Regions from separate parts of the Rhodoferax sp. AJA081-3 genome, predicted to be linked through region 2. Evidence: riboswitches for the same ligand, from Rfam matches in the RefSeq annotation. Region 2 holds a riboswitch; the other holds the start of a gene.

Region 1 (15,248 bases), 830 kb from region 2:
CATTTCCAACATCACCGTGCTAGACCCCAGCACCCCGGATCTGCTGGGCTTTGACTGTGGCCCCGGCAATGCCCTGATGGATGCCTGGTGCATGGCGCACACCGGCCAGCCATTTGACGATGCCGGCCGTTGGGCGGCACAAGGCCGGGTACATGCCGGCTTGTTGGCCCTTTTGCTGGACGAACCCTTCTTTGCCAAGGCCCCGCCCAAAAGCACAGGTCGGGATCTGTTCAATACACCGTGGCTGGCTGGCAAGTTGGCAGGTTTTGATGGCACGGCGCCCCAGGATGTGCAGGCCACTCTGACCGAGCTGACCGCGCTATCCTGCGCCCGCTGCCTGTTGGACACCAGCCCCAGCTGCCAGACCCTGGTGGTGTGTGGTGGCGGCGCCTTGAACCACTTCCTGATGGTGCGTCTACAGGCCGCTTTGCCCACCTGCCGCGTGATCTCCTCAGCAGAACGGGGCTTGCCGCCGCTGCAGGTAGAGGCCACCGCCTTTGCCTGGCTGGCCCGCCAGACCCTGCAAGGCAAAACATCCAGCCTCAAAAGCGTTACGGGCGCACAAGGCGCCCGCATACTGGGTGGAATCTACCCGGACTAGACCGGGAAGACTGCCGTTTTATTAAGAGAACGACGAACCACAACCGCAGGTGGTCGTGGCATTGGGGTTCTTGATCACAAACTGGGCACCCTGCAAGTCTTCTTTGTAGTCAATCTCGGCACCCACCAAGTACTGGTAACTCATCGCATCGATCAACAGAGACACGCCGTTTTTGCTCATCACGGTGTCGTCTTCGTTGGTGATTTCATCAAAGGTGAAGCCGTACTGGAAGCCGGAGCAACCGCCGCCTTGGACAAACACGCGCAATTTCAACTCGGGATTGCCCTCTTCGGCGATCAGGTCAGCCACCTTGGTCGCTGCGCTGTCGGTGAACAGGATGGGCGCGGGCATTTCGGTGGGCAGGGTTTCGGCTAGGGCACTCATGGACGGACTCCGGTCAAATTCAGGGGATGCGGGAATAGTACAGCAAATCGCTCGGGAATTCTGTTACTGGTTATTTGCCGCCAGCTTCAGTGTGGGCTTTTCCCCTTCACCCAAGATGGGGCGCAACTGGCCGGTAATCAAGGCGCCTTGGTGCATTTCCAGCGCGGCGTATTCCACATCCCCCTCAATGCGGGCCTTGGGCTGCAATTCCAGCATTTTTCGGGCATAAATAGGCCCTTTGACACTGCCATTGATGATGATGTGGTCAGCAATCACTTCGCCAGTGATGCTGGCAATCTCGGAGATCACCAAGATGCTGGCCGCCTCGTCCGCGGCGCGAATGTTTCCAATGATGACGCCATCCACATGCATGCCATCGGTGAAACGGATGTTGCCCGTGATCTCACTGCCTTCAGCAATCACGCTTTTGATGAGGGGCTGCTTTTTCTTGTTGAACATGAGACCAACCTTGCTTATTGATATTACAACTTGATGGATTGCGTCGCCTTGACGACCGTGCCGTCCATCACCTTGGCGGACATGCCATTCACAACGACCTGGGCGGGTATGTCAAACTTTCCGTCCATACGACCATATTGCCTGACCTTGATCGCGGGGGGGACACCGGCCAGGTTGGCCGTCCAGGGCTTTCCATCCAATAGGCCGGAGAACGCAACCTCCAGGCGGCCATTGAACTCCACGGGGTTCTTGCCTGACTGGATCACCAGCACCTGCCATTTTAACTTGCCGCCAGTCTGCAGATCGGCCTGGAGACTTCGGATGGCCAGGCCGTCGCCATTGGCGGAAGGAATCAGTTTTTCAAAAAAACCAAGGTCATCACGCAGTGTGCGGTTGTCGGCTTCCAGTTGTTTGAGCTGTGCCAGCAGGCTTTCGTGCGAGGCCTTCTCGGCCGTAACCAGGGTGTCCGCCGTGTTGGCAATGGACTGCGCATGGTCGCGCTCCTGCTTGACCTTCACCAATTCCGCCTTCACTTCGGTCAACTCAGTGCGCAAGTGCAGCAACTCTTCCTTGGAGCCTTTCTCCAAACCGGCAATGTCCTTGCCAAACTCAAAGGCCCACAGGCCGATGGCCGCACAAAAACCCAGCACGATGGCAACGATGGCCCAACGAAAGGGCCAGGGCATGGCGCTGCGCACAACCATGCGGGGCGCGCTGAAAGTAAGGCGGCGGCGTAAAAGCTTGAATCTCATGGAGCGCGAAGTCTAACAACACAATGTAAAACGGCTGCAAGGGTTTGCACCCTGGCAGCCGTTCGATTTGCAACGGAATGTTCTTCCGTTGGCGAGCGATTAACGCTTGGAGAACTGCTTGCGACGGCGAGCGCCGTGGAAGCCGACCTTCTTACGTTCCACTTCGCGCGCGTCACGCGTCACGAAGCCGGCTTGGCTCAGTGTTGGCTTGAGCGTTGCGTCGTAGTCGATCAGGGCACGGGTGATACCGTGGCGCACTGCACCAGCTTGGCCGGACTCACCGCCGCCAGCGACGTTGACCATGATGTCAAACGTTTCAGCGTGGTTGGTCAACAGCAGGGGCTGCTTGCAGATCATGATGGAAGTGCCACGACCGAAGAACTTGGAGATGTCCTTGCCGTTCACGACGATTTGGCCGGAGCCTTTTTTCAGAAACACGCGGGCGACGCTGGATTTGCGACGGCCGGTGCCATTGTTCCATTCACCGATCATTTGGCTGCCTCACGTTTCACTGCTGCGGGAGAAATACCGGGGATGTCCAGAACCTTGGGCTGCTGGGCTGTGTGGGGGTGCTCAGCACCGCCGTAAACCTTGAGCTTCTTGATCATGGCGTAACCCAGGGGACCCTTGGGCAACATACCCTTGACGGCTTTTTCCAAAGCGCGGCCGGGGAACTTGTTTTGCATGTCACGGAAGTTGGTGGACGAGATGCCGCCGGGGTAACCCGAATGGCGGTAGTACACCTTGTCCAGCGACTTGGCGCCGGTGACGCGCAGCTGGGCTGCATTGGTGACGATGATGAAATCGCCGGTATCGACGTGAGGCGTGTAAATGGCCTTGTGTTTGCCGCGCAAACGGAGAGCAACTTCGCTGGCTACTCGTCCGAGGACCTTGTCGGTCGCGTCAATCACAAACCACTCGTGCACGACCTCAGCGGGTTTTGCGCTGAAAGTAGACATGAGAATTTCCTAAAAAAGGAGTTGGTTTGGCGGGCTCTTTTCCACGGTCGGCGTTTCTCTGATGGAAATCTCTTAGGTGGGGATACTCCACGGCACTGCCGTAAGACGGTGTGCGAAGCCTTCGCCGCGGAGCCACAAAAGCGCTGCGAAGCCCACGATTATACAAAACTAATGAAAACAGGCAAGTTGCGCGCCCACCGGTTACCATCCAAGTATGTTCAGTTACCGCCACGCCTTCCACGCCGGAAACCACGCCGACGTCCTTAAACACACGGTTTTGCTGGCCGTTTTGCGCCATATGGCCCAAAAAGACGCAGCGCTGACCATCTTTGACACCCATGCCGGTGCCGGCCTGTACCGCCTAGACGGTGACTACGCCCAGACCAGCGCCGAAGCTGCCGAGGGTTTCCTCAAGCTGGTGGCGACCAAACCCAAAGAGCCGTTTGCACCGCTGTTGCAGGACTATCTGGACCTGGTCGCCAGCTTCAACAAGGCGGGCAGCCACAAGGTCTACCCCGGCTCTCCCTTCATCATCCACCGGGTGATACAGGAGCGGGACCGCGACAAGCTCAAGCTGTTTGAACTGCACCCCACCGACACCAAGACCCTGACCGCCAATATTGCCCAGCTCGAAGCCGGGCGCCAGATCGCCATCCTGCGCGAAGACGGTTTTGAAGGTATCAAGAAATTCTTGCCCCCTCCCTCGCGCCGCGCCCTGTTGTTGTGTGACCCCAGCTATGAATTGAAGACCGACTATGGCCGCGTGGCCGAAATGGTGGCCGACTCGCTGGTACGTTTTGCCACCGGCACCTATGCCGTCTGGTACCCCATCATCCCGCGCCCTGAAGCACACGATCTGCCCAAGAAACTCAAGACCCTGGCCAATAAGGCTGGCAAGAGTTGGCTGGGTGCCACGCTCACCGTCAAATCCAGCAAGCTGTTGCAGGATGACGAAGGCGAGGTAATTCGCCCCGGCCTGCCGGCCAGTGGCATGTTCATCATCAACCCGCCCCACACGCTCAAGGCCGGACTGCAAAAAGCCCTGCCCCAGATGGTGGAGCTGCTCAAGCAGGACGCCAATGCCACCTTCACGCTGGAATCGGGCGGCTAAAACGTAGCCCACGGGTTAGCCATGCGTGTCCTGCGCGATGCAATTGCGATTTTTCGCATGGAGATGACGCTGTTTACGCGTTTTCCCAAGCTCAAGGTCTCGACGATTGGCGTGATCATCATCCCGGCGCTGTACGCGCTGATCTACCTTTCCAGCGTGCAAGACCCCGGCGCCCACACCGGCGACCTCAAAGCCGCCCTGGTCAACCTGGACCAGGGGCTGCACTACCGCGGCCAGGATGTGAACGTGGGCCAGGAGGTGGCCGCGTCGATCCGCGAACGACAGACCTTTGGCTTTGTCGACTACCTGGAAGAAGACGAAGCCAAACGGGCGGTGCGGCAGGGTCGCCTGGCGTTTGCACTGATCATTCCCAGCGACTTCAGCGCCAACGCCGTACCCGGGCAAGCCGCCGCCGGTGGCCGCCTGGTGATGTATGTGTCCGAAGGCAACAACTACAACGGTGCCCAGATTGCCAAGCGTTTTGCCGCCGAGCTGGGGCACCAGGTCAACATCAATCTGAACGAAAACCGCTGGTCCCTGGTGCTGACCAACGTCACCGGCTCGCGCGACAAACTGACCGAGCTGCGTAAAGGCGTGGCCACGCTGAATGACGGCGCGCAGAAATTGGATGCCGGTCTGGCGAAAGCCGACTCGGGCTCCAAAACCCTGGCCAGCGGCGCGGACGGCTTGGGGCACGCCGTCGTGCAGCTGACGGACGGTGTCAAACAATTGGGCACCGGATTGCGCACCATGGACCAGCAACGTCCGTCCGCACACGACCTGGCGGCGCTCAAGACCGCACCGGCCGAACTGCTGTCTGGCCACACCAGTCTGTCGCACGGCCTCCAGGATTTGCAGAATGGCGCACAGGAGCTGACCGACGCCAGCATTCGCATGCGGGACGAAACCAAGGCCATCCCCCTGGTTGGCACACGCCTCTCCGAAGGTGCGTCACAGCTCGGCGATGGTGCGGCCCTGTTGGGCGCGGGCATACAGTCCGCGCGCCTGGGCCAGGCGCAGCTGGCAGACGGCACCCAGAAGCTGGGTGCAGGCACGGCCAAGCTGGTAGACGGCATGGTGGCTCTGGGTGGCGGTATCCACACAGCGGCCAGCAAAGTGCCGGAAGATGCCAAGCTGGACGAATTGGCCAGCGCAAGCCGCACAGTGGGTGCCGGAGCACACGATTTGCGCCAAGGACTGGGCCAGCTCAAAAGCGGCTCCAAAGAACTGACGCTGGGATTGGACCTGTTGAACCACTCACTGCCCCGAGATGTGCAGGCACCAGAGGGCAGCGCCCGTGGCCTGGCAGATTCGGTCGAGCCCGTCATCGAAATTGTGGCCCCCGTGCCCAACAACGGCGCTGGTTTTGCGCCCAACTTTCTGGCCACCTCGCTGTGGCTGGGCGCGGTGATGTCGGCTTTCCTGTTCCACCTGCGCCGCCTGCCACTGGCCGCGTCCACGGCCTCGCGCCCGGCCCGGTTGTTGGGCAAACTGGGCATTCTGGGCGCGGTGGTGGTTGCACAGGCCATGGTCATCATGCTGATGTCACTGTTTCTGCTGGAGATTTCAGTGGCCCATTTGGGCCCCTATGCACTGACCTTGGTCATCAGTTCGCTGACCTTCCTGACCATCATCGTTGCACTGACCCGCGCCTTTGGGGACGCGGGCAAGGCTGCGGTGCTGCTGTTGATGGTGCTGCAACTGTCGTCCGCGGGGGGCGTGTTGCCGGTCGAACTGTCGGGAGGTATTTACCAGACGGTTAGCCCCTGGTTGCCCTTCACCTGGGTCATCAAGGCCCTGCGTGTCACCATGTTCGGCGCGTTTGACGGCGACTCGCTCAGCGCCTGGCTGGTCATCGGCCTGATCGGCACCATCGCATGGCTGGCTGCGTGTTTTGTCGGTCGCTGGCAATTTGTCAGCACCGAGGAGCACCGCCCGGCGATGGAGTTTGAAGGGGTTTAACTTCGCCCCACCAACGCTATGAGCAGTAGAGTTGGGGTGAGCGTCAAAGTGAGGTAAAGGGGGAGCACGAAGTGCGGAGGACACGAACGGCGACGCTTACCCCAGCTCTACTGCGGCTCCAGACTGAGCGTAGCCTTACGCCACCAAGCCCAGGCGCTCGCAGAGCGCAATCGTCGCCACACTCTGGTTCATGGTGTAGAAGTGCAGCGAAGGAGCACCACCGGCGCGCAACTGCTCACACAAACTGGTCACCACGTCCAGGCCAAAGGCCTTGATGGACGCCGTATCGTCGCCAAAACTTTGCAGGCGCAGGCGGATCCAGCGTGGAATCTCGGCACCGCTGGCGTCCGAAAAACGCATCAGCTGCGTGGAGCTGGTAATGGGCATGATGCCGGGCACCACAGGCACGTTGAGGCCCATGGCCGCCACGTCGTCCACAAAACGGAAATAAGCGTCCGGGTTGTAGAAATACTGGGTGATGGACGAATTGGCACCAGCCTTGACCTTGGCGGCAAAAGCCTGCAAGTCGGCCTCGGGCGATCGGGCCTGGGGATGGATCTCGGGGTAAGCCGCCACTTCGATGAAGAAGTCGTCACCGGTTTCGGCACGGATAAAGGCCACCAACTCGCTGGCGTAGTGGAATTCACCACCGGCACCGTAGCCGCTGGGCAAATCGCCGCGCAGCGCCACCAGGCGTTTGACGCCCATGGCCTTGAGTGTGGCCAGTTGGGCGCGCACCGTGTCGCGCGTGGCACCAATGCACGAGAAATGGGACGCGGCACTGACACCTTCGGCCAGGATTTCGGAGACCGCATTGAAGGTGCCTTCTTGTGTGGAGCCACCGGCCCCAAAGGTCACCGAACAGAACTCGGGCTTGAGCGCATACAGCTGCTGGCGCACGGCGCGCAGCTTGGCCACACCTTCGGGGGTCTTGGGCGGAAAGAATTCCACGCTCAGGGGAATGCGGGATGTATCGGACATGGCTTTCCAATCAGTTGGGGACAGAGCTTGCAACTACGTTGCGGCGGTCTGTCCCGCAAAAGTTATTTCGTTGCGCAAATAAAAAACTCGCGGTTGCCGTCTCCACCTTCGATGGGGGAGTCGAACCACGCCGTCACGGTCAGGCCCAGATCGGCACAGGTTTCGCGCAACCGCTGCTCCACGATGGGGTACATGGCGTCGTCCTTGACGATGCCGCCCTTGCCTACTTGGCCCGGCTGCAATTCGAATTGCGGCTTGACCAAGGTGAGCAACGTGCCGCCGGGTTTCAAAAAGGGAATAACCGCCGGCAGCACCAAGGTCTGCGAGATGAAGGACAGGTCGCCCACCACCACATCAAACTCTGGCACAAACGGCTCTGCGCCCTCAGCCTCTGGATCAAACTGGCCGCCAGCCCCCGTGTAATTTACACATGCTGCTTCAAAATCCATAGCAGTCAGGGAACGGGCATTCACCTTCTCGACACACAGCACACGGCCGTCTTCGCGCAGTTGCGGGTGCAGCTGGGCGCTGCCCACATCCACACCCACCACCAGACGCGCGCCATGCTGCAGCAGGCAGTCGGTAAAACCGCCGGTGCTTTGCCCCACATCCAGACAGGCCAGGCCGTCGACCGACAGGCCCACTTGCTTGAGCGCGGCTTCCAGCTTCAGACCGCCACGGGATACGTAGCGGGCCTCGGAGTCGTCGAGCAGGCGAACGTCGGCGTTCTCGGGCACTTCGTCACCGTTTTTGGCTACGCGCTTCCACGCCTCGCCCTGCAGCCATTCCACACCATCGGCAATCAGGCGCTGGGCCTGCGACCGGGTAGTGGCCAGGCCACGTAAAACGAGTAGTTGGTCAATGCGCATGTGTTCCTCAAAGTAACAGCGGTGAATTGGGGGTCGGGTGAATTAGGGGTCAGAGCACACATTCGCTGTGCGAATGGTGATCCGCCCCCCAATTCCCTAATCCGACCCCCAATTCGCCTTTCGGCGCTCGCTTAGTAGCGATACGTGTCTTTTTTGTATGGGCCGGACTTGCTGACGCCGATGTAGGCGGCTTGCTCATCGGTCAATTCGCTCAATTGCGCGCCGACCTTCATCAGGTGCAGGCGTGCCACCTTTTCGTCCAGGTGCTTGGGCAACACATAGACCTTGCCCGACTTGTATTCCTTGGGCTTGGTGAACAGTTCGATCTGGGCGATGGTCTGGTTGGCAAAGCTGGACGACATCACAAAGCTGGGGTGGCCAGTACCACAACCCAGATTCACCAGGCGGCCCTTGGCCAACAGGATGATGCGTTTCTCGGGCTTGGCGTTCTTGCCCTTGGTAGCGGGGAAGATCACGTGGTCCACCTGGGGCTTGATCTCGTCCCACTTCAGCTTTTCCAGCGAAGCTACGTCGATTTCATTGTCGAAGTGGCCGATGTTGCAAACGATGGCCTGGTCCTTCATGGCCTGCATGTGCTTGAAGGTGATGACATTCTTGTTGCCGGTAGCGGTCACAAAAATGTCGGCCTTGTCGGCGGCGTATTCCATGGTCACAACCTTGTAGCCTTCCATCGCGGCTTGCAGGGCGTTGATGGGGTCCACTTCGGTCACCCACACTTGGGCAGACAGTGCGCGCAGTGCCTGGGCGGAGCCCTTGCCCACGTCGCCATAACCAGCCACCAAGGCTACTTTGCCGGCGATCATCACGTCGGTGGCGCGCTTGATGGCGTCCACCAGGGATTCGCGGCAACCGTACAGGTTGTCAAACTTGCTCTTGGTCACCGAGTCATTGACGTTGATGGCGCGGAACGCCAACGAGCCCTTGGCCGACATTTCTTCCAGACGCATCACGCCCGTGGTGGTTTCTTCGGTCACGCCGATGATGTTTTTCAGGCGGCGGCTGTACCAGGTGGGGTCCAGCTTGAGCTTGGCCTTGATGGCCTTGAACAAGCAGATTTCTTCTTCGCTGCCAGGGTTGGCCAGGACCTTGATGTCCTTCTCGGCACGGGCGCCCAGGTGCATCAGCAACGTAGCGTCGCCGCCGTCGTCCAGGATCATGTTGGGGCCTTCAGCCGCAGTGCCCTTCTTGCCACCGAATTCAAAAATGCGGTGCGTAAAGTCCCAATACTCTTCCAGCGTTTCGCCCTTGTGCGCAAACACCGGTGTGCCCTGCGCCACCAAGGCGGCAGCGGCGTGGTCTTGTGTGGAGAAGATGTTGCACGAAGCCCAACGCACGTCGGCGCCCAAGGCTTGCAGGGTCTCGACCAGCACGCCGGTCTGGATGGTCATGTGCAGGGAGCCAGTGATACGCGCGCCCTTGAGCGGCTGGGCCTTGGCGAATTCTTGGCGGATGGCCATCAGACCCGGCATTTCGGTCTCGGCAATAGTGAGCTCTTTGCGTCCCCAGGGGGCCAGGCTCAGGTCGGCGATTTTGTAGTCTTCGGTCTTGGAAACGGGTTTCAATGCGCTCATGGTGGGCTCCAAAAAAATTTTGAGGCCACTGGGCTGCGCATTAACCGGGTATAGGCTCACCGCACAGACCAGTGGGTGAGCGCCGTTGACTTGCGTTGACTTTTTATGGAAGACAACGTGTTCCGAGCCTCACTCGCATCCTGCACCCTGAATTCGTTTCATTCAGGCCAGGGTTTCGAGCTGCAACGCTCCTCGGAAGGAGCCGATTATACGGAGCTATCGCCACCCTGGCAAAGGCCCGCAACGCGCAAGGCCCTTAAAATCACGCCCTTTGCCTCTCTGCGCTGCTTGCAGCCCCCGCCTCCATGACCTTTCTTGCCGAGACCAAGCGTCGCCGCACCTTTGCCATCATTTCCCACCCGGATGCCGGTAAAACCACGCTGACCGAAAAGCTGCTGTTGTTCTCGGGCGCGATCCAGATTGCCGGATCGGTCAAGGCGCGCAAGGCCACACGACACGCCACCTCCGACTGGATGGAGATTGAAAAGCAGCGGGGTATCTCCGTCGCATCCAGTGTGATGCAAATGGCCTACCGCGACCACGTGGTTAACCTGCTGGACACGCCCGGCCACAAAGACTTCTCGGAAGATACCTACCGCGTGCTGACCGCCGTGGATTCGGCCCTGATGGTGATCGACGCGGCAAACGGTGTGGAAGCCCAGACCCGCCGCCTGATCGAGGTCTGCCGCCAGCGCGACACACCCATCATCACCTTCGTCAACAAGATGGACCGCGAAGTGCGTGAGCCGCTGGACATACTGGACGAGATCGAACGCGAGCTGGGCATGCCCTGTGTTCCCATGACCTGGCCCGTGGGCCAGGGCAAATCCTTCGGCGGTATCGTCAATTTGCGCACACAGATGATGACCGTGTTTGACGGCGGAAAAGACCGCCGTCCGCAAGAGTTTGAGTCCATGCCCTTGAGCGACACCGCTGCACTGGAAAAGCGCTTCGGCCACGAGTGGACCACCGCCATGGAAAGCATGGAACTGGCCACCGGCGCGTCCCCCGCCTGGGACCACGCCGCCTTTCTGGCGGGTAAACAAACCCCCGTGTTCTTTGGCTCCGGCGTCAACAATTTTGGTGTGATGGAAGTGCTGGATGCTTTGGTGGACCTGGCCCCCAGCCCCCAAATGCGTATCAGCTCCACGCTGGTCAATCGCCAGCCGGTGGTGAAAGAAGTGCGGCCCGAGGACGAAGCCTTCAGTGGCGTGGTTTTCAAGGTGCAGGCCAATATGGACGCCAACCACCGCGACCGCATCGCCTTTGTGCGCATGGCATCGGGCAAATACACACCGGGCATGAAGCTGAAAGTCATGCGCACCAGCAAAGAGCTGCGTCCCACCTCCGTGGTCACCTTTATGAGCCAGCGCCGCGAGGCGGTGGAAGAGGCATATGCGGGCGACATCGTGGGCTTTACCACCCACGGCGGCGTCCAACTGGGCGATACGATTACCGACGGCAGCGTCAACCTGCTGTACACCGGCCTGCCCTTCTTCGCACCCGAAATGTTCATGACCGTGGTGCTGCGCAACCCGCTGCGCACCAAGCAGTTACAACAAGGTTTGGCACAGTTGGGTGAAGAGGGTGCCATCCAGGTTTTCAAACCCGAAATCGGCGGCAATATGCTGTTGGGCGCCGTGGGCCAGTTGCAGTTTGAAGTGGTACAGCACCGTCTAAAGGGCGAATACGACGCCGACATCCGGCTGGAAGGCTGCCAGTACACCGGCGCCCGTTGGATCACGGCCGACACACCGGCCGAGCTGAAGGCCTTTTGCGACGCCTACCCCATGCGCATGGCGCGTGATGCCGCCGACACGCTGGCCTATCTGTGCACCAGCCCCTATGACGTGCGGCTGGCGCAAGAGCGTTTTCCGAAGATCCACTTTCACCCCCTGCGCGAACATGCCGGCCTGGCATTGCAGACCGCGGGCTAAGCGCAGGTCAAGGACGGTATTGCCAATGGTTGCGGTTGGTATCCGTCTGGTGGCACAGCGCTGCGCCCAGCTCGCTGGTGGTGCCCGCAAAACAGGTGAAGATGTCGTCGTGCCGGGCCCAGTGCGCCATGCAGTGGCGGCGGAAATTAGCCTTGAGCGTGCCGCGTTTGTGCTCGGCCGCCATTTTCAGTACGGACGGGTTCTTGGCCTCGGCCTTGAACTCGACCACAAAGGCATGCCAGTCGACGATCAGGCCATCGATCTTGATGGCCGCGCGTTTGCACACGGTGGTGCTGTTGTCGCCCACGCTACCGGCCTGCGCGCTGGCACCCAGGCCTAGCAATACACTGGCGACGACCCAGTCTGTTAACCACCCATGCTGCATGTTTTGTTTCTCCTACATCCCGATGCCTGACACGCTGACAGCATACAAGGCCCAGACATGATTCCATTGAACCAATGGCCTCTGGCCGCACGGCAAAACCTGGTGGGTGTGTTCACGGACATAGACGACACGCTGACCACTGACGGCGCCATCACCCCCGATGCGCTGCAGGCGCTGGCACAGCTCCAGGCGGCGGGGCTGAAGGTGATCGCCATCACCGGCCGCCCGGTGGGCTGGTGCGAGGCGTTTGCCGGCATCTGGCCGGTCGACGCCATCGTTGCGGAAAACGGTGCCGTGGCCCTGGTTGGCGACAGGTCTTTAAATGAAATCGGGCTGCAGCCCCCGTCGAATCTACCGGTACCGCTATCAAAACTATACCAACAGGATGCCATAACCCGAGCCAACAACCAGGCGCGTATGCGGCAGATTGGCACCCGGGTGATGTTCCAGGTGCCCGGCGTGTTAACCACGCGTGACAGCACGGGTCGCGAAACCGACCTGGCCTTTGACTACAACGAATACGCCCGCCTGCCCCCCGAGATGGTGCAGCGCGTGGTGGACCTGCTGCAGTCCTATGGCATGCACACCACGGTGAGCAGCATCCACATCCACGGTTGTTTTGGTAACTTCAACAAATGGCAGGGAGCCAACTGGATAACCCGCGAACTGCTGCAGCGCGACCTGGCGCAGGAGATCGACCGCTGGGTGTTTGTGGGCGACTCGGGCAACGACCAGGCCATGTTTGAACACTTCACCCACAGCGTGGGTGTGGCGAACATCCGCCGCTTTGAATCGGCGTTGACACACCTGCCGCCTTACATCACCACGCACGAGCGGGGCGCAGGCTTTGCCGAGGTGACCGCGGCGATATTGCAAGCAGTACCCGCACGCCAGTAAGCGCCGGGGGCACCCCGCGCGGGGCCGCACGGGGCGACTTGCCGTTCCAATAGTCAGCTCACTGCCGGTCGGACCCTGGCGCAGAGAATGGCAGCAGCAGGGTGAATGCGGTGCCCACGGCGGGTGTGCTCATGACCGTCATGCGGCCACCCAGCGGTCCGTAGACCATGTTGTGCGAGATGTGCAGGCCCAGGCCCGTGCCGCCCTGCCCAAGCTTGGTGGTGAAGAAGGGGTCAAAAATCTTGCCCACGTTCTCAGGCGGAATACCCACACCGTTGTCCGTGACCGTGATGCAGGCCATGTCGCCCTGGCGCATACATGTCACGGTGATGGTGCCCGGCTGCGTGTCATTGAAACCATGCTTGGCGGCATTCATGACCAGGTTGGTCAGCACCTGGCCCAGCGGGCCGGGGTAACTGTGCATGGCGATGCCGGGCTCCAACTGCTGGACCAGTTTGATGGGGGTCTTGGACAACACGTGGGCGATCACTGACAGCATTTCAGCGATCTGGCGGTCCAGTTCAAAGTCGCGCAGCTGGTCGGTGGTCTGGTCCACCGCCACCTGTTTGAAGTTTTGTATCAGCTCGGCCGCACGGCGTGCGCTGCTCAGCATCAGGCCGGAGCCTTCGTCGATTTGGCCCACCAGGCTGATCAAGGCGTTGCGGGTCAATCCGCCGGAGGCCACCGACTCGCTGAGCTTGTGCACTACTTCTTGCTGGGTGCTGGCCACCATCATGATGTTGCCGATGGGGGTATTGAGCTCGTGGGCCACTCCGGCTACCAGGCGGCCCAGTGCTGCCATTTTTTCGGCCCGCACCAGGCCTTCTTGCGCGCTTTCCATATTGGCCAATGCAGCACGCGCCTCTTCTTCTGACGCCCGCCCAGCCTCCAGTTCATCACCCAGGCGTTCAGTAATGGCGTTGATGCTGCAGGTGATGGCGCCAAACTCGTCGTTCGCCGTTTCCGGCAGGGCCACGATATCGGCCGCCTGCTCACGCCCTGCCGCGTGGTCCAGCGCCTGCTGCAACTGGTGCACGCGCTTGAAGATCAGCCGGTCCACACCCACCCATACCACCGCCAGCAGCACCAGGCTCACACCCACCAGTTGAGCCAGTGCCAGCCACAAGGTGGCGTTGAGTGCCTCGCGCAGCGACGCGTCCGACCAGCCCACCAGCACCCGGCCCAGAGGATTGCCGTCAACCGGGGGAATGTCCATGCTCAGCACTTCCGCATCGGCAGGCAAAACGCCACCTGCCACGGGTAGTGTCTGACCAACCTGGGTCACCAGCTTGCCCGCCTCGTCCACCACCGCCAGCCCCAGTACCGAGCCACCCAGTTCGGACCCCAAGACGGCGTTGAGCCCTTTCATATCGAAATTCCACATGGACTGGGCCACCGGCTGACCCAGGTGGCGCTGCATCTTGGCCCACAGTTCGGCGCGCTGTGCGGTCAGGCGCTGCTCGGTCATCCAGTAGCTACCGGCTGCGAACACACCCATCAGCAAGGTGGACGCCACCAGGGCGATGACGGCCAGCGTAGCCTTGGCCGACCGGGGCAGCCAATCGCGGAGTGGAGAGAAGCGCATCGTTTGAGCGTAGCCTGTGCGGCATCTCAGCGTCAAGCCTTAAAAAAGGCCTCCAGCACATTGACGGCGTTGACACCGACCTCTGCCACCGCATAACCACCTTCAAACACCAGCACCGTTGGCAAACCCGCAGCAGCCAGCTGCTGGCCCACGGCAAGATAGTCTGCACTTTGCAGCGTAAAGCCGGAGATGGGGTCGCCCTCAAATGTGTCCATGCCCAGCGACACCACCAGGGCATCGGCACCAAAACGCTGGATGGCTTGCAGGCTGTGCTCCAGTGCGGCGGACCAGCGGGCAAAACCGGTGCCGCGGGGCAGTGGGATGTTGAGGTTGGCACCCTGCCCGGCCCCCACACCAGTCTCATCCGCGTGGCCCAGGTAAAACGGGTATTCGGTATGCGGGTCGCCGTGGATGCTGGCAAAAAACACGTCGGGCCGGTCATAAAAGATGGCCTGGGTGCCATTGCCGTGGTGGTAATCAATATCCAACACCGCAACTTTGGCCATGCCGGCATTGCGCAGATGCTGGGCGGCCAGTGCAGCGTTGTTTAAAAAGCAGTAGCCGCCAAAAAAGTCAGCCCCGGCATGGTGTCCTGGCGGGCGGCTCAACGCAAAGGCGGCGCGGTCGCCCCGCACCAGCCGCTCCGCAGCGCTCAGTGCGCAGTGGGCGCCGGCGCGCGCCGCCACCCAGGTGCCGGCCGTGAAGGGCGAGCCAGCGTCGTAGGAATACAGGCCCACCTTCGCGGCAAAGTTGTCGGGCTCTACGTCGGTGCGA
Region 2 (15,248 bases):
CCGACCATGAGCCCTCGTCAAACCGGTATTCAGCACTTTTTGCAGCCAGTTGGTTGGCGGGATACCACAAGATGGCTGTACCCAGCGTGGTATCAATGAAGTTCTGATTGAACGCGTACTGCGTGAAATCGGTTGTGGTGAGCTGCACACCCACCGCCGCATTGGCGCCAGTAGATGAGCCCGTGGTGTACTGGTATTTGAAGTTGCCATTCACACCGGCGGTGCTTTCCATCAGCACGACCTGGAAGTTGTAGCGTGTGGTGGTGTTGTACAGCTTGACATTCACCCAGGAGATGACGAAGCGCCGGTTGGGCGCGGTGCCCAGCATTTCATACCGCACCGAGGCACCAGCTGTGCCATTGGCGGTACCGGCAACAATGTCCAGCCAGTACACAAGCATCAATCGCTGGGGTACGGCATTCACGCAGCCGCCATAGGCACCTGGTGCAGCAGTGATGGGCAAGGCCTGAGAGGTGTAATCGCGGTGAAAGCCCGACACGTCAGTGGGAAAGGCCAGTATGCCGTTGGAGTAAACGCGCACGCTGGAATAGGCCACCCCCCCAAACCGGAAATTAAAGCCCGCCGGAAAAGGGATGTCTGCCCAGTCGTCATCCCCATCGGGATAACCGGTGCAGGCCGGGGCTGGGCTGGAGTTGTGCCAGACCACGCTGGTTGCTGCACCACTGGGTGTGTCGTAAGCGAAGGTGTCCGCGCGGTAGGCGTAGGTCTGGGCTTGTACGGGGGCAACCGCCAAGCCCAGCAAAGCCCACAAAAGCAAAGTGAACCACCGGATCAGCGATTGGAAATACGGTCGGGCTTGGTGCATGCTTATATCTCCAGAGATGTTGACACGCTGCGTTCTATGTAGCTTATGCTGCCCACCGTACCAGCAGATCGTGCGGTGGCGGTGAACTGGAATACTCTGGGCTGTTCGCCGGGTCGGAGCCCCGTATCCGTATACGTAGCCCTGGTGCAAGCCACGGTGACGGTGAAGCCTTCAATGGCCAAGTCGGTCGAGGCGGAACTGCAATCCACGGTCGTTACCGGTATGTGGGTGGTTACAGCCCACTCCAGTCCGGCCCGGGCTGCCCAGTAGGCGCGTGAGCCTTGCACGTCTTGTGCTGAGGTCAGCTGCTGCGTGTTGGAAAAACTGATCATGAACGCCCCCAACGCAGCCAGCATCAGCACCAGGAAGATAGCGGCGACGGCGGCAAAACCGCGCTGATCGTGTAGATGGCGTTTCATGGGGTGTTGTTCACATGCACTTCATGCTGCAAAGTGACCGTTTCTCCACTATCGGTTAACTCCAGGGTCATTCGTACCAATGCATTGCGAAGCAAGTCAGGGCCAATGTAATCAAAGCTGCAAGACGCAACGTTGCGAGCCAGGACGGGGCTGGCAACTACCGCAGCCGCCAGCGGGCAGCTTGCGGGTGTCGCGTTGGGAAGTGTCATGGTGTAGCGCCGCAGCGTTCCGTCGCCGGTACAAACATAACCCACGACCTGCTCGGTCGCATTTATCACATGGAACCGTTTGCTGGGAGATGCCAGTGGAAATCGTATGCCTGTAGTCAATGTGATCGCCGTCTCTGCGCCAGACACCACGCCGTTGACCACGCCAGTCCTTCCAACCTCGTACGCGCTGGCACCGGCAATGCCCAGGTTGTACACCGCGATACGATCACCGGCGGCAATTTGCTGGTCGGCGGGTATAGGGAGCCCGGCGAACGTTGTATTGCTGCCCAGCATGTTGAATGTGGTGTCTTCGATGCTGAAGTCCAGATTGTTTCCCGGTGCAGACTCTTCTGCGCGGTACCGCCCGCCGGTTTTTGTCGGTATAAATTCAAGGCATTGCAGGCTTCCGTTGTCCGGATTGCGAATGCTGTTGGGCAAAGACCTGTGCAGGTCACGCGAAATTCTGCGCACGGTCGTGTCCGCCACATCTGTTAGAGCCGCCCGCCGGGCGCTGTCGAAGTAGGCGTCGATTGGGGCTTTCATGAACACGGCCACAGTACCACCGATCGCGCCCAATATGACGATCACCATCACAAGTTCTACAAGCGTAAAACCTTTCTGCTTGGGACGAAAAGTGGGTGTGGTTTGTGACATGACGGCAATAACTAGTAGTTCGCCCGATATCCCGACAGGACGATACTGTCTGCCCCCCGTGTAACGGTGACCGTCACACGCCAAGCAGGGTTGAGCGCTGTGCCAATCACGGTCGTGTCGGAGACTACGGTAATGGCGACCTGATAAACATCCAGTGCCGGCAACCAGCCACCGACTCCACTGCTGCTATTGAACAGGACTTGCGTTCTGCCGTTGTAGTCGCTGACGTCGTCCATCGTTGCACGGGTGGCTTCGCCTCCCACGCCGTCAGGGTCCTGGAACTCTTTTTGTAGGACCTCCTCCAGAATGGAATCGGCTATTGCCATTGCCTGTTTGTGCACGACAGGATCGGAGCTGGACTTGACAACGGTATTGGTGACCGAAAGTATGCCTGCCAGTCCTGCGCCTACTACAACAATGAAGATGATGACTTCGATCAAGGTGAAGCCCAGGTGGTAACGCCTAGTCATGGACATACCCCGTGCTGGCTTCAACGGTGATGGAGTTGGCTACGTTGGCCACCCGAAAGGTTTGGGGAGATGCGGCGCCGGTGCTGGAGATGGGCTGGCCCAGGCCATCAAAGTTGAAACTTGTCGGCGCTGTGACGTAGCTCACGCCGGGCTTAGCACTCAGGGTGACAGGAGGTGGTCCATTGGGACCGCTAAGGGACCCGGCAACCGCGCAGGTAAAAGTCGCTGGAGCTGCTGCAATGGTGAGCGTGACCGTTGTCCCCACAAAGGTAACGCACACCGTGCGCCGTTGTGCAATTGCAGTTTTCTGAGCGTAGCGTAAATACCCCAGCAACTCGCCGTGAAAACCCCGTGCGTTCATATCAGCGTTATCGAACATGCGCGGCGCGGCAAACACTGCCAGCACGCCCAATATGACAATCACCATGATCAACTCGATCAAAGTAAAGCCGTGCTGAAATACGCGTCGGCTGCACCCGCGGCGCACAGTTCTGCATGTTGATCCAACTACTTGCATGATGCCTCGATTGTGCCCCCAACTACGCGCTCTATATATTGTCTTTTTGAGCAGATATGGCGGGCGCAACACAGCGGACAATGTTGCCATGTCACCAGCTCAGCCCAGCACGCTTCCTTCGACCAATCGATCCGTTGCCATTCTTGCCTGCATGATGCTGTTGGTGCCAGCTTTGGGCGTGCCGAGCGAACTGGTGCTGCAAGACACGTTGAAGTCCACCCTCGTCGCTTTCGGGGTTCTGGGTGCGGCAGTGTGTTTCGTTTTACCAGTGCGACCGCGAGACAGCCAGCTGCTGTGGCACGGTTTGATCTGGCTGCCACTTCTGCTGATGGTCCATGCGGTTGGCAGCATGGCGTGGGCACACACCTACCTCGCATCGGTGGAGGCCATTCGGTGGTTTTTGCTGGGTCTGTTGTTATGGTTGGGACTGAATACCAGCGACCGTGACAACTTTCCAACCCTGGCATGGGGCATCCACATTGGCGCAACGGTAGCCTCCCTTTGGGCCGCCATGCAATTCTGGCTGGACCTCACCGTCTTCCCTCAGGCGTATTTCCCAGCTTCGACATTTATCAACCGGAATTTTTTCGCTGAATACGCGGTGTGTGCACTGCCCTTTTCGGTCTGGCTGCTGGCAAACATGCGCGCCTCGCGTTGGCTGGGGTTGGTGACGCTGACGGTTGGCCTCAATGTCGTCACATTAATGATGACGGGAACACGTTCCGCCCTTACGGCCCTGCTCATAACGGGCATCGTGCTGATCGTTCTTTTGTTGCGATTCCGGGAAAATTTTGAATTCGTCCGGTGGAGTGCGCGTTGCCGATACCTTGTAGCCGGTGGTCTCTTCGTCTCTGTTGTCGTGCTTTCCACAATCCCAAGCAACAACCTGCAAATTGATATCGAACAACTGGGCACAACTGCTTTGCAGCGTAGTTTTACGCGTATCAGTTCCGTCACCAAGGTCAAGGAATACACCCACGGCACGTTTTCAACCCGCGTTGCCATGTGGAAAGCGACAGCACGCATGGTGATGGCAAATCCGTGGACGGGGGTTGGGGCAGGATCGTGGGAGGTCCAGATCCCGCGGTACGAGCGGATAGACGCTACGTTGGAAACGGATTATTACGCGCATAACGAAATACTACAGTTACTCAGCGAGTACGGTTTGGCTGGGGGGCTGGCATTGGCCACTCTGCTGGCCTACTTGCTCCACAGTGCGGGAAGCACTTGGAACCTGCAAGGCACTGGCCGCCAGGAAGCCCCCCTCCGTGGCATCGCGCTGACCAGCTTGCTGGCGCTGCTTATCGTGAGTTGTGCGGGTTTCCCGTGGCATCTTGCTGGAACCGGAGCATTGTTCGCCTTGTGCTTGGGGGTTCTCGCCAGCTCCGACGCACGACTGGAGAAATTTGAGCCATTCTTTGCGCGTACTGCAACATGGCGGGGAGTTGACCGTTTGCCTATGCTCTTCTTGCTGGTTGGGCTCTTGGGCACTACTGCATATATCGTGCAGCAGGCTGTACAAGCTGAATTCAAACTCGTGCGAGCCATCCATATAGCCAACAGGCTGTCACGTGACACAGGTCTAGATGTTCGCGAACGGAATGCTCTCAAGGCTGAAATGCTGCAGAGCATACGGCAGGGCGTGGCAGTCAATCCGCACTACCGCAAGTTGACCGCCGAACTGGCGGAACCCCTTGCAGCGGGTGGTGATTGGCGCAACGCCGTCTGGATTCTCGAGTCGGTCGTGGCCTCTCGCCCCCATGTGGCTGCGCTCTGGACGGGACTTGCGATGGGCTACTCGCAGTTGGGCCAGCATGACCGCGCCAACGGCGCCTTGAAACAGGTACAGCGACTAAAGCCCGAAGCGCTACCTACACGCACGCTAGAGGTTGTTTTGTTGAACCGCTCCGGACATCAGGGCCAAGCAATCATGAGACTCAACGAAAGCTTTGACCAAGGGGTCTTTGGGTATGACATGGTGCAAGTCGGTTATGCGATTGGGTACCAGGCTCAAAACTGGCCACTTGCGATCCGGTCACTGGAGTTGCGTATAGCGGCATGGCCCCAGCAGGCGGCCGATGGGTACTTCCGATTGGGTCTTATTTATGCGAATCCAGCCGTGCACGAAGATGCCAAGGCGCTAGCGGCATTCAAGTCTGGTCTGCTCCAAGTTCCACTTGAACAGAGAGAAAACTACCGCCAGCAAGTGCCACAGCCGTTTCGGGACCGCATGTAAAAAGGCCACCCAATTGGGTGGCCTTTCTCGAAGCATCAACTCAAATCAGGGAATACCGATGGCGGTAAAGGAAGCGGTCACGTTAGGTGTAACGGAGGTATTGCTCAACGTGCAATTGACTGAGTTTCCAGCCGTAACCCCTGCAGCGGTAATACTGTACCCTGCAGGCATGCCGCCTTGCAGGATGTTGACATTCGTTCCATCCGAGCAATTAGTAACTGCCGTCCCACGTGTGGAGCTAACGCTGCGAGATGCATAGTTAATTGCGAATCCGGAAGACAGAGCTCCGGCAACCCCCTGCGTTGCGGCTGTGGTCGCATCACCCTTTAAATCCACAAATTTGGGCAACGCCGTCGCAGCCAGCACGCCCAAGATAACGATCACCATCACCAATTCAATCAGCGTAAAGCCTTGTTGTGTCTGTTTCATCGTAGTCACCTCTTAATAAGTATTTCAATCCACCCGGCTACAAAGCCTAGGTCCAACGACCTAAAAGGGCCGAGCTCTCGAAGAAATTCTAGTCCTCTTATCTCATGCTGTGCGTAAAGTTTGGGCAGTAAACGTATGAATTAGTTCACGAATTTGCCACAAATCGTGGCTTATCTCACTTTAAGGGCGTTCCCAGCCACCGGTAGTCCATCAATGGGGACAGGCTGGGGCCACCTTCGGCCTTGCCAATGCGAAACCAGATGGCGCCAACGTCCTTGCTTGGCTCCAGCCACTCCGGGTACAGCAGCCGATAACCCACACACGGGCAGTCCGGGTCAAACAGCCAGCTTCCTGGTGCAACCCGATAGACCTCCCCCATGGGCATTTCACCCGCGTAGCTGGCGGGCAGTTGTTGTAATAACCGAAAGGGATTCTTCTCCACCAAGCTCGGGTCATCCGGACGCACCTGTCGCGCCAGGCGGTTGAGCACTAAGGCCGTCCGCAGCGAAGCCATGGTGGACCACACGAGAACTTTTTCGCTTTGGGCTTGCAGCGACCGTATTTCGCGTTCAAACGCTAAGCCCAATCCGAGCAGAATCAGGGCCACCAGGCACCACTCGGTCAGGCGCCGACTCCATAGCGGCGATTGCAATGGTGGGGCTGGGTCGCGTGCCAATCTGACGCTTTCTAGCCGCCCTTGCCCATAGCCGCTTGCCCCAGATTCCACAAGGGCAGGAACACACCCAGTGCCAGCAAGAGCACCAGCACGCCGATGACGGCCAGCAAAATAGGCTCGATGGCGGCAGACAGGCCTTTGATGTTGTAGTCGGTTTCGCGCTCGTACATGCCGGCAATTTCAAACAACAGGTTGTCCAATTCGCCAGTTTCTTCACCCACATTGATCATTTGCAGTACCACCGGGGTAAACACACCCGTGGCCGCAGCACAGCGCGAAATGCTTTCACCCCGTTCAATGCCGTCACGCATCTGTTCGATACGGGCGCCGATAAAGGCGTTGTCCACCGTCTGCGCCACCACGGTGAGTGCCTGCACTAAGGGCACACCGCTTTGGCTGGACAGCGCAAAACTGCGGGCAAACCGGGCCAAGGTGGCCTTGAGGATGATTTCGCCAATGATGGGCAGCTTGAGTTTGCGTGCATCCCAGCGGTAGCGCCCCTCGGTCGTGCGCAAATAGGCGCGCCAGGCGACGCCCGCGCCAATACTGCCAGCAATCAACAGCGGCCACCACTTGATCATCCATGCTGAGAAGGCCAGTAGACCTCGGGTTATCAGTGGCAGCTGGGTATTGAAGCCCGCAAACACCTTGGCAAAAACCGGGATGACAAAGATATTGAGGATGACCACTGCGATGATCATCGCAACCACCACAAAGATGGGGTAACGCGTGGCCTGCTTGATGCGTTCGCGTACATCGCGTTCAAACTCCATGTGTTCGTTCAGCCGCAAAAACACTTCGGTCAGGCGCCCGGTCATTTCGCCGACACGGATCATGGAAATATAGAAGCCGCCAAACAGGTTCTGGTGACGGGCCATGGCAGCCGACAACTCACGCCCCTGGTCCAGACTGGAGCGTATGTCTTGCAGCATGTCCACCATGGCAGGTTTGGTAGCCGAGGCTTGCAGACCCGAAAACGCCCGCAGTATTGGCACACCGGCCTTGTTCAGCGTGTACATCTGGCGCGAGAAAACCATCAGGTCCTCATCCACAATCGGCTTGCGGTTGAGCCGGTCAAACCAGTTCTCGGTTTGGACTTCGGCGACAGCCTTGGCCAGTGCGATGTAGACCGGCACAACACCTATGGTCTTGAGCTGGTCGGCCACGCCGCCTTCGGTCATGGCCTCTAGTTGGCCATCGACCGCTTCGCCGCGGTTGTTGCGCCCCCGCCAGTCGTAGATGGCCATGCTGGTTTAGCCCATGGCCTCGTCCGAATCACCCACATCAAAGCCTACGCGCAGCGCCTCAGCCAGCGAGGTGCGGCCTTGGCGCACCAGGTCCAAGGCATGAAACGCCATGGTGTGGCCCTTCATGCGTTCACGCGCCAGGCGCATAAAGGCGGCGGGGTCGGAGGTGGACGCCGCATGGGTCAGCTCGGTGTCCATTTCCAGCAGTTCATAAACACCTTGGCGGCCTGAGTAGCCTGTGCCGTTGCAGGCCGAGCAACCCATGCCCCGCTTGGGCTTCACCGTTTCTCCTGGGGGCAACATGGCCTCCAGCCACGCGGTTTCCTGCGGGGTGGGGTTATGGGGTGCAGCACACTCCTTGCAGTTCATGCGCAACAGGCGCTGTGCAATCACAGCCTGTAGGGACGTAGACACCATAAACGGCGGCACACCCATGTCCAGCAGGCGAAAGGGTGTGCTCATGGCATCGCGTGTGTGCAAGGTGGACAACACCAAGTGGCCGGTAATGGCCGCCCGCATGCCGATTTCGGCGGTCTCGGCGTCGCGCATTTCACCCACCAGCACCACGTCCGGGTCCTGGCGCAACACGGAGCGCAACACGCGGGCAAAGCTCAACTCAATCTTTTCGTTCACCTGCACCTGGGTCAGGCCGGGCAAGCGGTATTCAATCGGGTCTTCGACCGTGATGACCTTGAGTTCGGTGGCGTTGATTTCGGCCAACGCCGCATACAGCGTCGTGGTTTTTCCGGAGCCTGTTGGGCCTGTGACCAGTACCATGCCTGCGCTGCGGCCCAGCACTTCGCGAAAGCGCTTGAGCATGGCGTCTGGCATACCAATGGTGTCCAGGCGGCGCATGCCGGCGCCCTGGTTCAGCAGACGCATCACCGCCGATTCACCATAAGCGGTAGGCAGGGTAGACAGGCGAACGTCTATCGTGCTGTCCTTGATACGAACGCTGAAGCGGCCGTCTTGTGGCAGGCGCTTCTCCGAGATATCGAGCCCAGCCATCAGTTTGAGCCGCTGCAACAGCGCAGCACCAATGCGTTTGTCGGCCTGGGTTTGCACCTGCAGCACGCCATCTACCCGCACGCGCACTTGCAGGCCGTCTTCTTGGGGCTCAATGTGCACGTCGGACGCGCCGACCTGCATCGCGTCTTCAAACAGGGACTGCAGCAGGCGCACCACGGGCGCACCCTCAAGGCCTACCGAGGCGCTGAGTTCGCCAAAGTCCACCGCGTCGCCCAGGTCTTTTTCCAGGGCGCGGGCCAAGCCGCTGATCTCTTCGGTACGGCGGTACAGGCGGTCAAAGGCGGGCACCAGTCCGCTCTCGGGCACGGCGGCAATATTGATGTTGCGCTTGAGAATGCGGGCCAGTTCGTCATAGGCAAACAGGTCCAGTGGGTCACCCAGCGCCACCAGTAGGCTGTCGCCCTTGTCCTCCAGCACCAGGGCCTTGAAGCGCCGCGCGGCCGATTCAGGCAGCAGTTTGACCACGTCGGCCCGGAACGGAAAGGTCTTGAGGTTGACGAAGGGAATGCGCAGCTGGCGCGCCAAGCCATTGGCCAACAGCTCTTCGGTGATGATGCCGGTTTCGATCAGCAACCGGCCCATCTTCTTGCCGGTGGTGCGCTGCAGGTCCAGGGTTTGCTGCAACTGTTCTTGCGAGATCAGGCGCTGCTGTACCAGCACATCGCCCAGACGTAGTTTCTCAGGACGACCTGGCGCTGGGCGTGGAGCGTCTGGCGCGGGGGGGGCGCTGGCTGCCATATTCATGCGCGTGTTCCTTCTGGGTAGAGCAAAAATAATAGCACGGGACGCAGAGATGAAGTGGGTTTGCTGCGTATATCGAGGGTTGTCTGGTTTACCCTAATCTATATACTGAACGTATTAAATCTAGGAGACGTCGTATGGCACGCAAACAACAAACCGGTTTTACCATCATTGAACTGGTGATCACCATCACCATCATTGCGATTCTGGCGGCCATTGCGTTGCCTAGGTATGTAGCTCTGCAGGCCGATGCGCGGGTGGCCAAACTGCAGGCCGCGATGGGTAGCGTTAAATCGGCGGCGGCCTTGGCCAAAGCTATTTGTCTGACCCAAACTGCTACAGGCTCCACAACGCAACTGATGGCTGGTGGTTGCAACGTTGCCGCGGGCGGTACGGTCGGCGTCATCATGGATGGCGCAAATGTGTTGACCGGGTTTTCCTACCCGACAGCGGCGGCTCTAGGTATTCAGGTTGCAGCGCAACTCCTGGCAACTGACTACACCTTGACGTTTGCGGGTAACGTGATGACCGTTTCGCCCCTGGGAGCGTCTGCGCCCGCCTCATGCAATTTCACCTATACATGGGCACCCGTTGCCAACGGGGCTCCCGCTATCATATTAAATGCTGCGGCGACGACAGCCAATTGCTAGAGTAATCTCGGGCCATCAAAACCACCCTCCAAGGGTGGTTCTTTTTTCCTCCTGTTGAGAGGCTTAGAACTTGTACTTCGCCCCGCACCCACTCACATGGTTGCGGCTGCTCGACATACATTGGTAAAACGCCCGCTTGTTACCCGTGGCGCCGTCACAATCGGTCAGTGAAATCTCCGACTTGGCCTGGCGCAGCTTGGCGGCCGTGGCATCGTATTCTGCCTGGGTGATGTAGCCGTCCTTGGTGTTGCGCTGGCCCACTTCCAGCATCAGGTCCAGTTGGTAACGCACGTTGTCCACGGCCTTCACGCAGGACAAGGCCTCGGTCTTGGGGTCCACCTGCTGCAGGCCTTTGACCAGACCATCACGCATCTCTTCAACCCCCTTGGGGATCTTTTTGGTGCCGTCGGCGTTGTACTGCGTCTTGGCGCCGCTGTCGCTACTGCTGCTGGTGTTGTTATTGCCGCCAAAGCCGCTGTTGCTGTTGTGCATCTTGACCGGCTCGGGCCCCTTTTCGGTGGCCGGCGGTTGTGAGCCGTAGTGCACCTTGCCATTGGCGTCCACCCATTTGTAAACACCCTGTGCCTGCGCGGCAGATGCCAGTACCAGCAGAACGGCACCGGCCAGTGTGGCGGCCACTTTTCCCTGCGTCTTTGTCATCATCATTCTGCGACCTCGGTCCTGTTGCGAGAGTTATGGTTTACAAATTGGGTGCCAGCAGGCGCTGCAAGTCGGTCGCCTTCATCTGGCGGCGCTGGGCCAGATCCTGCAACTGGTCATCGCCAATTTTGCCGACATTGAAGTAGCTGCTATCCGGGTGGCCAATATAAAAGCCACTGACGCTGGCGGCCGGGGTCATGGCCAGGCTCTCGGTCACGCCCATACCGATTTCTTCACACTGCAGCAGTGCGAACATGTCCTGCTTGACACTGTGGTCTGGGCAGGCCGGGTAGCCGGGGGCGGGGCGAATGCCCTTGTATTTTTCGGCGATCAGGTCTTTGGCATCCAGCGACTCCTGTGCCGCATAGCCCCATAGGTCGGTGCGCACGCGCTCGTGCAGGGCCTCGGCAAAGGCCTCGGCCAACCGGTCGGCCAAGGCCTTGAGCATGATGGACGAGTAGTCGTCGTGCGCGGCCTCAAAGGCCTGGGCGCGTTTGTCAGCGCCAATACCGGCGGTGACGGCAAACAGGCCGGCGTAGTCGGAAACGGTTTGGCGATTTTGGGCACTAGCCCCCGTCGAATGGATACTATGTGCTCCTGAATTAGGAGCAAAGCGGGGGGCGACAAAATCCGCCAGGCAGCGGCTGGGCATGGTCACACCATCCACCACCGGTTTTTCGGTCTGCTGGCGCAGGCCGTACCAGGTGAGCACCCGTTCGGTCCGGGTCTCGTCCGCGTAGAAGGCGATATCGTCCTCGTCCACGCTGTTGGCCGGGTACAGCGCGACCACGGCATTGGCCGTCAGCCAGCGACCGTCCACGATCTTCTTCAGCATGGCCTGGGCATCGGCAAACACGCGCCGTGCCTCCACACCCACCACTTCGTCGTCCAGAATGGCAGGGAAGGGTCCGGCCAGATCCCAGGTCTGGAAGAAGGGGCCCCAGTCGATGTATTTGGCCAGTTCACCCAGGTCGAAATTCTTGAACACGCGCCGGCCGAAGAACTTGGGCTTCGTGGCGGTGTAGCTGCTCCAGTCGATGGTGGTCTTGTTGGCCCGCGCCTTGTCCAGCGTCCACATCGGCGTTTGTTTCTTGTTCGCGTGCTGGGTGCGCACCCGTTCGTAGTCGGCGCTTAGCTCGTCCAGGAATTGGCCGGACTGGTCACTGAGCAGGCTTTGCGCCACACCCACGCTGCGCGACGCATCGGGCACGTAGACGACTGGGCCGTCATAGTGCGGCGCAATGCGCACGGCAGTGTGCACGCGGCTGGTGGTGGCGCCACCGATCAAGAGCGGGATCTTCTTGATGCGGAAGTAGTCGTCCTTCTGCATTTCGCCGGCGACGTACTGCATTTCTTCCAGGCTGGGCGTGATCAGGCCCGACAGGCCGATGATGTCCGCACCCTCGACCTTGGCGCGCGCCAGCACCTCGTGGCAGGGCACCATGACGCCCATGTTGACCACGTCAAAGTTGTTGCACTGCAGGACCACGGTGACGATGTTCTTGCCAATGTCGTGCACGTCGCCCTTGACGGTGGCGATGATGATCTTGCCCTTGGTCTTGACATCGCGCCCCGCCGCCTCATCCAAGCGCTTTTCTTCTTCAATGTAAGGAATCAGGTGCGCCACGGCGGACTTCATGACCCGCGCACTTTTCACCACCTGAGGCAAAAACATCTTGCCCTGGCCAAACAGGTCACCGACGATGTTCATGCCGTCCATCAGCGGGCCTTCAATCACGTGCAGCGGGCGTCCGCCGGTGGCCAATATCGCGCGGTAGGCTTCCTCAGTGTCTTCGGTGATGAAGTCGGTGATGCCGTGCACCATGGCATGGCTCAGGCGCTGGCCGACGGAGACAGGCGCCTCGGGTGTGCCGCGCCATTCCAGCTTTTTGCTTTCGTCCTTGGCGCCGCTCTTGGCGGTCTCGGCGATTTCGACCAGGCGTTCACCCGCGTCCTCGCGGCGGTTCAGCACCACATCTTCGACGCGCTCGCGCAGCACCGGCTCCAGGTCGTCGTACACGCCGACCATGCCGGCGTTGACGATGCCCATGTCCATGCCGGCGGCAATCGCGTGGTACAAAAACACGGTGTGGATGGCCTCGCGCACCGGGTCGTTGCCGCGGAAGCTGAAGGACACGTTCGACACGCCGCCGGACACCTTGGCGCCCGGCAGGTTCTGCTTGATCCAGCGCGTGGCCTCAATGAAGTCGACCGCGTAGTTGTTGTGCTCCTCAATGCCGGTGGCGATGGCGAAGATGTTGGGGTCGAAGATGATGTCTTCCGCCGGGAAGCCCACTTCGTCCACCAGGATGCGGTAGGCCCGCTCACAGATTTCGATCTTGCGGGCATAGGTGTCGGCCTGACCCTTTTCGTCAAAGGCCATCACAACCGCGGCGGCGCCATAACGGCGCACCAGCTTGGCCTGCTGGCGGAAGGCTTCCTCACCCTCCTTCATGCTGATGGAGTTGACGATGCCCTTGCCCTGCACACAGCGAAGGCCGGCCTCGATGACGCTCCATTTGCTGGAGTCGATCATGACCGGAACCCGCGAAATGTCGGGCTCAGACGCTATCAAATTCAGAAAACGGACCATCGCCGCCTGGCTGTCCAGCATGGCCTCGTCCATGTTGATGTCAATCACCTGGGCGCCGTTTTCCACCTGCTGGCGCGCCACGGCCAGGGCCTGCTCGAAGTCGCCGTTCAGGATCATGCGGGCAAAGGCCTTGGAGCCCGTTACGTTGGTGCGCTCGCCGATGTTGACAAAGGTGGCGCGGGGCGCGGCGCCGTCGTCAGAAGGGGCAATACCGATGGTCACCGGCTCCAGGCCGGACAGCATCATCGGAGGGACTGTGGAAATAGAAGACATGCATCTCACCTGTAAAAAGCGAACCAGGTGAGCGTCGTTGGGAACATCCAAGCCTGACAAGACCACCGTGTGGCCTGCTGCAACGCTCCTTGGATGCTCCAATTTTAAGGGAGAACTTCCGTGCCGGGCGCCTCGCCGTGGTTTACCATAGCCCCAACCCCCCGCAAACAACGGTTGTTTGCGCGGCACAGAGGCGGGCACCACGGTCATGAACCCTGACGACACTTCCCCGGACAACCCCCCCGACACCCAGCGCATACGCGCGTTTGAAACCGCGGCCGAGCTGCTGACGGCGCCCAACGCACTGATACACCTCACGCTGGAGGAAGCCCGGGTCGTGGTCGGTTACATGACGCCACAGTTCATCCCGGCCAACACCACCTTTATCCGCGAAGGCGACGCCGCCGACGAGGGTTTTATGGCCCTGCTGCTGGAGGGCGAGGTGGTCGTGGAGAGCGTGACCGTCAGCCGCACCGAGCCGCTGACCATTCGTGTGCTGGGCGCTGGCAGCCTGGTAGGTGAGGTGGGCCTGGTGGACGAGGAGCCGCGGTCGGCCTCTTGCACCACCAGCGCCGATTCGCTGTGCGCCATCCTGACCCGCGAATCCTTCAAGGCCCTGATCAACGAGGAGCCGCGCATAGGCTCCAAACTGCTGCTGGCCATCGCCGCCCGCCTGGCCGAGCGCCTGCGTGACAACGCCCGCAAGCTGCGCCTCTACGCCAAGCTGGCCAAGGCCATGCAGCTGGAGATCGACCGGGCCTTGCTGCAGCGGCCATGAAGATTGGTAAAAAGTACCTCTAGCCCCCGAGAGTGCTTGGTGTTGTGCTACTTAAAGCATAGCGTTTATCTGTAAGTCGCCGAGAGTCTGGGCGGCAGTGTGTTCTGCGCAGGTAAAGGAGGAGGCCGCGCAGCGGACGGGGGACACGGAGCAGAACATGCTGCCGACCAGACTCCTTCCCAGGTTCAGCCTTTAAGCCGCTTCCTTGTAGAAGAAATTGCGCCGCACGCTGCGCCCCGGCAACGGCGCCACCGCATGGGCAATCGCACCAATGTGGTCTGGCGTTGTGCCGCAGCAGCCGCCAACGATGTTCACCAGGCCTTCGGCGGCGAACTCCCGCACCAGGCGGCTGGTCACGTCCGGCGTTTCGTCAAAGCCGGTGTCACTCATGGGGTTGGGTAGGCCGGCATTGGGGTAGCAGCTGATGTAGGTGTCCGGCGCCACGCGGTTCAGCTCCTGGATATAGGGGCGCATCAGTGCCGCACCCAGCGCGCAGTTCAGGCCAATTGCCAGCGGCTGGGCGTGGCGCACGCTGTGCCAGAAGGCGGTCACCGTTTGGCCGCTGAGGATGCGGCCCGACGCGTCGGTCACCGTGCCGCTGATGATGATGGGCAGGCGCTCGCCGCTGGCTTCGAAGTATTCGTCAATCGCAAACAGTGCGGCCTTGGCGTTCAGCGTGTCGAAGATGGTTTCCACCAGCAGCACGTCGCTACCGCCCTCGACTAGGGCCTTGGTCTGGTCGTAATAGGCCTGTCGCAGCTCTTCAAAGGTCACATTGCGGGCGCCGGGGTCGTTCACGTCGGGGCTGATGCTGGCGGTCTTCGGTGTTGGGCCCAGGGCG

Evidence for each region. Region 2 has a riboswitch for S-adenosylhomocysteine ahead of metH (methionine synthase). Riboswitches for the same ligand answer to the same signal wherever they lie in the genome.
Region 1: it holds a riboswitch for S-adenosylhomocysteine, as region 2 does, so the genes downstream of both, ahcY (adenosylhomocysteinase) here and metH (methionine synthase) in region 2, are expected to answer to the same signal.

The regions. Positions count from the first base shown of each region.
Region 1 covers NZ_CP059068.1:2,188,672-2,203,919, forward strand. The annotation lists gene HZ993_RS10195 (anhydro-N-acetylmuramic acid kinase) at 1-601, shown strand, start outside; gene erpA (iron-sulfur cluster insertion protein ErpA) at 623-985, opposite strand; gene HZ993_RS10205 (polymer-forming cytoskeletal protein) at 1,049-1,444, opposite strand; gene HZ993_RS10210 (DUF6776 family protein) at 1,468-2,196, opposite strand; gene rpsI (30S ribosomal protein S9) at 2,296-2,688, opposite strand; gene rplM (50S ribosomal protein L13) at 2,685-3,155, opposite strand; gene HZ993_RS10225 (23S rRNA (adenine(2030)-N(6))-methyltransferase RlmJ) at 3,370-4,266, shown strand; gene HZ993_RS10230 (YhgE/Pip domain-containing protein) at 4,288-6,228, shown strand; gene metF (methylenetetrahydrofolate reductase [NAD(P)H]) at 6,364-7,209, opposite strand; gene HZ993_RS10240 (TlyA family RNA methyltransferase) at 7,272-8,078, opposite strand; gene ahcY (adenosylhomocysteinase) at 8,210-9,670, opposite strand; S-adenosyl-L-homocysteine riboswitch at 9,741-9,870, opposite strand; gene HZ993_RS10250 (peptide chain release factor 3) at 9,976-11,607, shown strand; gene HZ993_RS10255 (hypothetical protein) at 11,615-11,992, opposite strand; gene HZ993_RS10260 (HAD-IIB family hydrolase) at 12,050-12,889, shown strand; gene HZ993_RS10265 (sensor histidine kinase) at 12,948-14,474, opposite strand; gene HZ993_RS10270 (histone deacetylase family protein) at 14,507-15,248, opposite strand, start outside.
Region 2 covers NZ_CP059068.1:3,020,468-3,035,715, reverse strand. The annotation lists gene HZ993_RS14295 (DUF6701 domain-containing protein) at 1-826, opposite strand, end outside; gene HZ993_RS14290 (hypothetical protein) at 829-1,245, opposite strand; gene HZ993_RS14285 (prepilin-type N-terminal cleavage/methylation domain-containing protein) at 1,242-2,108, opposite strand; gene HZ993_RS14280 (prepilin-type N-terminal cleavage/methylation domain-containing protein) at 2,120-2,578, opposite strand; gene HZ993_RS24880 (prepilin-type N-terminal cleavage/methylation domain-containing protein) at 2,571-3,095, opposite strand; gene HZ993_RS14270 (O-antigen ligase family protein) at 3,184-5,331, shown strand; gene HZ993_RS24875 (prepilin-type N-terminal cleavage/methylation domain-containing protein) at 5,377-5,760, opposite strand; gene HZ993_RS14260 (hypothetical protein) at 5,936-6,412, opposite strand; gene HZ993_RS14255 (type II secretion system F family protein) at 6,448-7,683, opposite strand; gene HZ993_RS14250 (GspE/PulE family protein) at 7,690-9,456, opposite strand; gene HZ993_RS14245 (prepilin-type N-terminal cleavage/methylation domain-containing protein) at 9,591-10,103, shown strand; gene HZ993_RS14240 (DUF4124 domain-containing protein) at 10,167-10,769, opposite strand; gene metH (methionine synthase) at 10,804-13,629, opposite strand; S-adenosyl-L-homocysteine riboswitch at 13,652-13,726, opposite strand; gene HZ993_RS14230 (cyclic nucleotide-binding domain-containing protein) at 13,838-14,407, shown strand; gene HZ993_RS14225 (homocysteine S-methyltransferase family protein) at 14,600-15,248, opposite strand, start outside.